One region of the Halobacillus sp. ABA4_118 genome, then DNA from elsewhere that is predicted to be linked to it. Evidence: riboswitches for the same ligand, from Rfam matches in the RefSeq annotation. Region 1 holds a riboswitch; each other region holds the start of a gene.
What was found. A riboswitch is a leader RNA that binds a small molecule or an ion and turns the genes downstream of it on or off. The one in region 1 is predicted to bind S-adenosylmethionine.
Positions count from the first base shown of each region.

Region 2: linked by a shared signal. The riboswitch ahead of msrA (peptide-methionine (S)-S-oxide reductase MsrA) and the one ahead of ACXAGL_RS19305 (homocysteine S-methyltransferase family protein) in region 1 are both predicted to bind S-adenosylmethionine.
Region 3: linked by a shared signal. The riboswitch ahead of metK (methionine adenosyltransferase) and the one ahead of ACXAGL_RS19305 (homocysteine S-methyltransferase family protein) in region 1 are both predicted to bind S-adenosylmethionine.

Region 1 covers NZ_JBSWWS010000001.1:3,753,851-3,757,130, forward strand. Annotated here, with positions in the region: gene ACXAGL_RS19295 (hypothetical protein) at 1-401, opposite strand, end outside; gene ACXAGL_RS19300 (DJ-1/PfpI family protein) at 669-1,067, opposite strand; SAM riboswitch class I at 1,418-1,522, shown strand; gene ACXAGL_RS19305 (homocysteine S-methyltransferase family protein) at 1,695-2,744, shown strand; gene ACXAGL_RS19310 (amidohydrolase) at 2,806-3,280, opposite strand, start outside.
Region 2 covers NZ_JBSWWS010000001.1:2,271,764-2,275,043, forward strand. Annotated here, with positions in the region: gene ACXAGL_RS11220 (DinB family protein) at 1-104, opposite strand, end outside; gene ACXAGL_RS11225 (AIM24 family protein) at 291-983, shown strand; SAM riboswitch class I at 1,123-1,243, shown strand; gene msrA (peptide-methionine (S)-S-oxide reductase MsrA) at 1,366-1,839, shown strand; gene eutH (ethanolamine utilization protein EutH) at 2,268-3,280, shown strand, end outside.
Region 3 covers NZ_JBSWWS010000001.1:383,741-387,020, reverse strand. Annotated here, with positions in the region: gene pckA (phosphoenolpyruvate carboxykinase (ATP)) at 1-1,227, opposite strand, end outside; SAM riboswitch class I at 1,478-1,584, shown strand; gene metK (methionine adenosyltransferase) at 1,813-3,009, shown strand; gene ACXAGL_RS01990 (gamma carbonic anhydrase) at 3,153-3,280, opposite strand, start outside.

The DNA.
Region 1 (3,280 bases):
GCTGTGTAGATGCCTGTACCCAGTATAAATAAAACTCCCTTCCAAAAAGGATTCAGCCCCGTATCCTTCTCTTTTATGCTGTATTTCAATCTTATGAGCTTAGATAGAGGGAAATAGACCAATAGCAGGATATAAGAAAGGAAGGCCGCATACATTTGTCTTAATTGTTTTTCATTCACCCAGAGATACGTCAGTTCTTCCGGCTTTCCCTCCAGCGACTTCCAGCTTATAGCAGTTTGATGAACGGTGCTTCGTCTCCAATTATATTCTTCGACCCTCGTTGTCTGATCTCCCAACTCTTTGACGCCTATCCCAAAAGGAGCGGGAGTATCTCCGAATGATACGACATGATACACAATAAAGATAAGAATGATGAATAAAAAATGGAATGCTTTGTCCATGCTCTCCTCCTCTCCCACCTTGAGACATCACTTCCATTGAATCTATTTCTCCTAGGTTTCCATCAATATGTAAAAGTACCGGAGATCGCCTGTGCTGAAGTACGTATCCCATGCTTTCAGGGTTCTTTCCGAAAAAACGTTCAAGTGCTTAAGTATTAGTTTCGCGAATAAAAGGGCTCCTGCAGAGCTGGCTGTTATAAGGTTCTGATCCGCTACGGCCTTTATGTCCTTGTAATACGCCTCCCCATCATAGTTCGGACGGACCATTTAAAGATATTCAAGACTGTTGCTGGTATGGAAACGATTGTTCAACAAACCGGCTTCAGCAAGCATCGGTGTGGCCCCACAAATGGCAGCAACCGTCGCCCCACAGTCCAGAAGCTTCGCTGCTTTATGTATGATGGGTTGATGGATACATCGGTTCCACGTATCTGCTCCGGGCAGCAGCAAAACGGTCGAAGGAGAAAGGAGGATCTCATCCGTGGTTATATCAGGTGTAATCCTCATCCCTCCTTTTGTCGTAATTGTTTCTTTTCCTGCCCCTGCCACCTGAAGTGAAACATCTTCCCGTCTTCTTTTAAAGTACTGCCCCGAGTTCAACTCAGCGGTTACATAGCCAAGTTCCCAGTCTGCCAAGGTATCTAAAGCATAGACATAAACGTTCATTCTACCAACCTCCATTTTTTACGCACTTCCCACCACAATCCCTAAGACAGAAAAACCATTCCTGTTAAGACAGAACACATCGCCTGCTCCCCCATACAAAACCTTCTATAAGGGACTACGAAATGCCTTGTATAAAGTTTCATAATGAAGAGAACCCCTCCACCTATAAGTCTACGTTCATTTTCCCATTATCGTCGAAACGGCGCTGCCTTCTTAACTTCCGCTTTTAAATACCGGTGTATTTTTTCCGAAAATTCTATTGATTCTCACTATATTTTCCTGTAATGTATAACGCAAGCGAAAGGATACACGTTGATCAAACGGATCAGCTGCTTTAAAAATTACATACGAACTTATCCAGAGAGGTGTAGGGACTGGCCCTTTGATACCTCAGCAACCAGCCATTGGCACGGTGCTAAATCCAGAAGGCAGTTATACTGCCTTGAAGATAAGGAGTCTTAGATAAATGGAAGGCCCCTTATCAAAGGAGGTCTTTTTTTAATGGAAATATACACCACTTCTTCTGTTAAAAAGAGCTCCATCAGAATCTGTGAGTCAGCATATTCCTTTAGAAGGATGAGCTTTCTAATATATTTATTCAATACCAAATGGAAAGGTTGTTGTGAAATGAAACGATCATTAGAGCAGAGGTTACAGGATGGACCCGTCATTTGTGGAGAAGGTTACTTGTTTGAATTGGAGCGCCGCGGCTATTTACAAGCTGGATCCTTCGTACCGGAAGTAGCGCTGGATAACCCGGAGGCACTCAAACAGACTTATCGAGACTATATGCTTGCGGGCTCCGACGTTGTGTTAGCATTCACGTATAACGGTCACCGCGAAAAAATGAGAATTATTGGAAAAGAAGAATTACTGGAACCGCTCAACCGTCAGGCAATTCGTCTGGCTAAAGAGGTGGCTCAAGAGCATCCAGAGGAAGAAGCTCTTGTGGCTGGGAACGTTTCCAATACCAACCTGTTCAATCCGGATAATCCTGAAGCTGTTGAGAAAACAAGGAGCATGTTTGCAGAGATGATCGGCTGGTGTAAAGAGGAAGGTGTAGATTTCGTGAATGGTGAAACCTTCTACTACTATGAAGAAGCTCTGATTGCTCTTGAAGAAATTCAAAAGCAGGACCTCCCTGCTGTCATCACATTCGGTCTGATGGGGGAGAACGTCTTGCGAGATGGCTATGAAGTCGAAGAGGCCTGCCGCTTATTAGAAGAAAAAGGGGCGCTCGTTGTAGGAATGAACTGTTTCCGCGGTCCGGCAACGATGCAGCCGTACGTTGAGAAAATCCGTAAAACCGTGGACGGTTATGTTGGGGCCCTTCCAATCCCTTACCGGACAACGGAGGAGCATCCTACTTTCTTCAACCTGCCGGACGGTGGCTGTGCCTGCACGCTTCCAACGGAAACAACGTTCCCAACATCTCTCGACCCGCTCTATACGAACCGTTATGAATTGGCAGAATGGGCTAAGGAAGCTCACGGTATCGGTGTGAACTACCTGGGACTCTGCTGTGGAGCGTCTCCGGCTATGCTTCGTGAAGTAGTCGAAACTGTCGGACGCACAGCTGTAAACTCCACGTATTCACCAGATATGAAGAAACACTTCCTATTCGGCAGTGATGACACGCTGCAGGATCATATAACATCGTATAAAACAAAAGCCTAAGCAAAAAAAACCGCCTGTCCTACTTGGACAGGCGGCTTTATTAAAACGAAAACGGCAAGGCTCACAATGCATTTGGATTCCCCTGGTTTTCTTCCCTTTTGTATAAGGTGCGTCCTTCCTTAATTGTTTCTTCAATCTGTATTTCTTTGATCTGCATGGGGTCTACTTGGAAGGGGCTCTGATCAAGAATGACCAAATCAGCTAGCTTCCCTGCATGAAGGCTTCCTTTTGTCTCTTCTTCTCCATATTGATAGGCGGCATGAATCGTAACGGCTTGAAGAGCTTCATACACGGTCGTACGCTGTTCTGCTCCAATCGTTACTCCTGTTCTCGTTTTTCTATTCACAGCACTCCAGATCGTTTGAAGCATATTCGGCTTGATAACAGGAGCGTCCTGATGGAAATTGACAGGAAGACCTTTTTTTATGGCTGATTTAGCCGGACTGATCCGGTTTCCCCGCTCTTCACCGAGGTTTTTCAAGTGGACATCTCCCCAGTAATACGTATGATCAACAAACATAGAAGGGATCATTCCA
Region 2 (3,280 bases), 1.5 Mb from region 1:
AGGACCGACCATTTTCCTTCCCCGGGCTTCTGTGCTGCCATTTCGTCAGAGACGGAATGGGCATACTCCAACAGCTGTTTTCTTTTCTCATCAAGACCATACATAAACAGGTCCTCCTCGTCCTTAGGTTGTTTGAATAGATCAAATAGAATCATCATTCCCCTGCCAGGTGGTGATGAAACCTTTCCTCCATTGTAAACGTAAAACGATAGACAAAGGTTTCATAAATGGTCTAACCCACCCCGGGGTGTGGTATAGAACTATAACCTACATAAAAGGAGGAATCTGTCATGGCAGACTATTCGATTGAGGAGTTTATCAGGGCGACGAAACAGGATGATTCAGAAAATGATTATTTTGAGCTGGAAACCCCGCGTATTCTCGAGGTGAACCTGATGGATCAGGTCTGGGCGAAATCCGGGGCCATGATTTCCTATAATGGGAATATCAAGTTTGAGAGAGAAGGGATTCTGGAGCACGGTGTAGGAAAAATGTTCAAGAAGGCGTTGACGGGAGAAGGCAGTTCGCTGATGAAAGCGACAGGGCGCGGACGTTTGTATCTCGCTGATCAGGGGAAAAAGATTACGATTTTTGACTTGGATAATGAAACGATAACAGTAAACGGCAACGACCTTCTGGCTTTTGAACCGAGCATCGACTGGGATATCAAGCTGATGAAAAAAGTGGCCGGGATGGTTTCCGGCGGTCTGTTTAACGTGACCTTGAATGGCAGCGGACGTGTGGCTGTCACCTCCCATTACGAACCACTGACATTGCTCGTACGCCCGGGAGAACCGGTTATTACGGATCCTCATGCGACCGTAGCCTGGTCCGGGCATTTGGAGCCGAATTTCAAGACGGATGTAAGCTTTAAAACGTTTATCGGACGGGGAAGCGGGGAATCTATTCAAATGCAGTTCGAAGGAGATGGATTTGTCATCGTCCAGCCGTATGAGGAGATTTATACAACCGGCAGTCAGTAAGACTTTTCTTTTGCGTGGACTGGCATAGTCATGCTAAAGTGTGAATACAATGATGATACAAAAAGAATCATCATTTATCCTTTACTTCGTTACTGAAACGTAGTATATTGATAATCAACATTAAATAAATAACGGAAACTTCTTATCCAGAGAGGCGGAGGGACTGGCCCTTTGATGCCCGGCAACCATCGAATCAATCCACGGATTGACGAGAACGGTGCCAATTCCTGTAGGATGAACACCATCCTAAAAGATGAGAGGATCGTACGGATTGATACGAACCCCTTTTCTTATGTGGATAAGAAAAGGGGTTTTTTGCATATCAGCATACCCGTCATGGCTCTCGATAGAAGTTGCGTTAAAGGAAAGGGAAGATGTAGATATGGCAACAGCAATTTTCGGCGCAGGATGTTTTTGGGGAGTAGAAGCATTTTTTGAGAAATTCGAAGGGGTAACGGCAACAACCGTCGGTTACATCGGGGGACATCTCGAAAACCCTTCCTATGAAGAAGTGAAACAGGGAAATACCGGTCATGCGGAAGCTGTCCGTATCGAATATAATCCTGCTGTCATTACGTATGCCAAACTGGTCAATATCTTTTTTGAAGCTCACGACCCGACACAGGTAAATCGTCAGGGCATTGATGTAGGACATCAATACCGTTCAGTGATCTTCTATACAGATGCAAGCCAGAAGTACATTGCAGAAGAGAAAATCAAAGAATGGAGTGCCAAAGGCATCTTCAAGCGTTCGATCGCTACACAGGTGGAAGAGGCTTCCTCTTTCTTTGAAGCAGAAGAGCATCACCAGAAGTACATTCAAAAACATGGCTCCGCTGCCTGTTCCATCGGCTGATGAAAAGCCCCTCACTGAGGGGTTCAGCTTGTAGAGAAACCCCTGTTTCTTTACAAGCTTTTTTCTTTCTTCCCGCCAGGAGCGAAAGCCCCTTCCCTTTCCACGCAAGTGCGCAACAGCGCAGCCCGTGCCGTTCTTTTGAATCTGAGAACCTGCGTAGGGCACAAACTCTCTCCTCTATATTCTAACGTCGGCACGAGGAGCGTTCGGTGGTGATGCCTGCGGGAACAGCACGGGCCCAAGTCAGCGGAGGGCGTGCCGCGGCATGCATATACCGATAAGCGGGAAGTGACCCTTCCCACGGCAAATGCACAACTCTAACTGGTTAACACAGGATTTTTCTACAGCCAGAGCCCCTCAGTGAGGGGGCTTTTTTTATGGGGGAAAGTTCACTAGAATGGAGGAGATGAAGAGAGGAGGGAGAGGCTGTGTTGAATGATATCATCCTTATGGTCATGTGCGCCTTTATGGTTCTTGGAGCTCTTGATTACTACATATTGAATCACCGCCTTGCCTTAGGATGGCGTTTTTATGAAGCCTTTATGATGATGGGTCCTCTGGCCTTGTCCATGGTGGGGATCATCTCTCTGGCCCCGGTGCTTTCCAGATGGCTCGCGCCGGTCGTCACTCCATTGTTCCAGGCTGCAGGAGCTGATCCTTCGATGTTTGCTTCTATGCTGCTTGCCATTGATATGGGGGCTTATCCTCTGGCGGAATCGCTCGCGGCAGACAAAGAAGCGGCTGTTTTTTCGTGGGCTCTGCTTGGGACGATGATGGGCCCTACGCTTGTGTTTACCATTCCAGTTGCCTTGACCGTTGTAGCAAAAAAAGATCATCCTTTTTTCGCAAAGGGAATTCTTGCAGGAATGGTGACGATTCCAATCGGTTGTTTCATCGGCGGGTGGACAGCCGGCTATGAACCGGGGTGGATGCTTAGAAATCTGCTTCCGGCCATGATTCTATCCCTTTTCATCGCCGCCGGTCTCTGGCTCTTCACAGCCTTGACCATTCGTCTGTTTTCCTATTTCGGCAAAGCGGTCGAAATCATTATTATTTCAGGGCTTGCTCTCATCATTATTGAAACGTTAACAGGTATAACGGTTCTCCCCGGTATGGCTCCGTTATCAGAAGGGATGCTCATCGTGGGTAAAATCACTGTCACACTTGCAGGGGCTTATCCGCTGGTGGCGTTTATCAGCAGGCACGGCGAAAAAGTGCTCACCCGTGCGGGAAGACGTCTCGGGATGAACGCGGTATCGATGACAGGATTCATCGCATCGCTTGCTCATCATTTGCCGATGCTTGCCGTCATGAAGGACATGGACGATAGAGGGAAGACCATCAATGCGGCCTTTGCAGTCAGCGGAGCATTCGTATTCGGAAGCCACTTCGCATTTGTGGCCGGCGTCCAGCCGGACATGATACTTCCGGTGATCGTGGG
Region 3 (3,280 bases), 3.4 Mb from region 1:
CATTTCAGCATATGCTGATGGAGCAAGCGGAAGGAAAGGGGAGCCGAAGCAGGCGGAGAAAGTCGCTTCCGGCTTGGTAATCCCTCTCTCTGTTCCAGCCAGTTTACTCGTATAGCCGCTTAGAAAATGGTACATCGCCTGTTCTTTTGTTAAACGGCTGATTGGTGGGAGGACTCCCGTGGCATCAGCTGTCAAGAAAATGATGGCATTTGGGTGGCCGGCAATACTTGGCTGGACTGTATTATCAATGTGATCCAGTGGGTAGGCGGCCCGTGTATTTTCCGTCAGGCTCGTATCGTCATAATCCGGCGCGTGCGAATCCGGCTGAAGGACGACGTTTTCCAAAACCGAGCCGAAATGAATGGCATCATAGATCTGCGGTTCTTTTTCTTTGGACAGGTTGATGCACTTCGCATAGCATCCCCCTTCAATGTTAAAGACACCGTAGGGGGACCAGGCGTGCTCATCGTCCCCGATCAGGCGGCGCTGAGGATCAGCGGACAGAGTCGTTTTTCCTGTGCCCGACAGACCGAAGAACAGAGCAACGTCGCCTTCTTTGCCGATGTTGGCCGAGCAGTGCATCGGAAGGACGTTCTTTTCCGGAAGCAGGTAGTTCATGACGGAGAAGATGGACTTCTTGATTTCCCCTGCGTATTCTGTTCCTCCGATGAGGACAACGCGGTGTTTAAACGAAACCATGATGAACGCTTCGGAATTCGTACCATCCACGTCAGGATCTGCTTTGAAGGTTGGAGCAGATATGACAGTGAACTCTGTGTCATGCTCCTCCAATTCGGATGCCTCCGGCCGGATGAACATTTGGCGGGCGAATAAGTTGTGCCAGGCGAATTCTGTAAGAACCTGCATAGGAAGGCGGTAGCGCTCATCCGCTCCTGCAAAACCTTTGAAGACGAATAACTCCCTGCGGTCTTTCAAATAATCGAGCACTTTATGGTATAATTTCACAAACGTATCATCGTCAATAGGCTGGTTCACAGCACCCCATTCGACTTTATCTTCGGTTACGTCGTCACGGACAATGAATTTGTCCTTTGGTGAGCGTCCCGTATAGGTACCTGTCGTAGCCTGAACGGCCCCTTTTTCCGTTAGTGTACCTTCATTGCGGTATAAAATCTTTTCCACTAAATGTGGAACAGATAATTGGTGGTGGACATGGTCCTGGGAAAGTAGAAGATTAAGTTCTGACAGTTGGTTTATTGTACTCATATGCATCGTCCCGCCTTTGCAGTTTAATAATGTGAGATTAGTATAACACATTTATTTTAATCGTCCATACTATTCAGTGGATTGTGGGAAAGTTTTCAACACTGCCATATTTCATGGCTGTTATTATCCTATGATGGTTTGAACAGAACGTTTATCCAGGTTGAATCTGGATGGAAGGGGTGCGTCGAAACCCGATGAATCCAATTGACATTAAACACGCTTTTCGATACGATAGCTGAGAACGGAAACTCTCTTATCCAGAGTTGGTGGAGGGACAGGCCCTTTGAAACCCAGCAACCGTCCGCAGGGACATGGTGCTAACCTGAAGCAAGGAGTCAGCTCCTTGGACGATAAGAGCGAAAGGAAGCAGCCCCTTTCCTCGGTATAGGAAGGGTTTTTTCTTTTTATAAGAAGGAAATGTCCATGACCAGGCCTTGCCGCCTGTTTATTATTTCTGACTGAGAACGTGCACGAAAACGTTTTCGGATCCAGGATGACACTATGAAATGAACTTATGTTTTTCTACACATACTGGTAAAGAGTTCCGTCTAATACTTTGTACTTACAGAAGGAGGAGTTTTTAGAATGCCAGCGAACCGCCGGTTATTCACATCAGAATCCGTGACAGAAGGTCATCCGGACAAAATCTGTGACGCTATTTCTGATGCTATTTTAGATGAAATTTTAAAAAACGACCCGAATGCAAGGGTGGCATGTGAGACAACAGTAACTACGGGACTTGTCCTGGTTTCCGGTGAAATCAGTACGAATACCTATGTTGATATTCCATCGATCGTGCGCCAGACGATTAAAGATATTGGATATACACGAGCAAAATACGGCTTTGATGCAGATACATGTGCCGTTTTGACGGCTATTGATGAGCAGTCCCCGGATATCGCAGGGGGAGTGGATGTTGCGCTTGAATCCCGTGAAGGGAAAATGAGCGATGATGAAATAGAAGCCATCGGTGCCGGTGACCAGGGACTGATGTTCGGCTTTGCCAACAATGAAACGCCCGAATTGATGCCGCTGCCTATTTCTCTTGCCCACAAACTTTCCAAGCGTCTTTCTGATGTCCGCAAAGACGGAACACTCGATTACCTTCGTCCTGACGGCAAGACGCAGGTAACGATTGAATATGATGAAAATGATCAGCCGGTCCGCGTGGATACGATTGTTATTTCGACGCAGCACGCTGAAGAAGTCACGCTCGAACAGATCCAGAAGGATTTGAAAGAGCAGGTGATCGGGCCCGTTGTACCGGAAGGCTATATTGATGATGAAACCAAATACTTTATCAATCCGACCGGGCGTTTTGTAATCGGAGGTCCTCAAGGGGACGCCGGTTTAACAGGACGTAAGATCATCGTAGATACGTACGGTGGATATGCGCGTCACGGTGGTGGTGCCTTCAGTGGGAAGGATGCGACCAAAGTGGACCGTTCTGCTGCATACGCGGCTCGTTATGTTGCGAAAAACATCGTAGCTGCAGGTCTTGCGGATACAGTGGAAGTCCAGCTCGCCTATGCAATCGGGGTGGCCCAGCCGGTTTCCATTTCCATCAATACCAGCGGGTCCGGCAAAGTGTCGGAAGAAAAGCTGGTGGACGCTGTGCGTGACTTGTTTGACCTCCGTCCTGCTGGAATCATTAAAATGCTCGATCTTCGTAAACCTATTTACCGTGATACGTCTGCCTACGGCCATTTTGGACGGACAGATGTTGAGTTTCCATGGGAACGTACGGATAAAGCGGAAGAGCTCAGCGGTCGTTTTCAATAAAAAAAAGCTGTTTCCTTGTTGGAGGAAACAGCTTTTTTATTTTCACGAGTTGCACAAACGGCAGAGTACGCATTGATTTGATACGGCTATCCACTTCCCTCTGTATGTCTTCTGATCATGCAGGCATCGAGCTGAAAAGCATTTCAGCCCCGAAGGTTCTTATAGTACTGCCCTTTTGCGACATACGATTTCCGGATCCGGTCCATTTCCTTGTAATCCTCTTCTGTTAAGGAACGGATCACCTTGGCCGGCCGTCCGAAGGCCAGTGTAT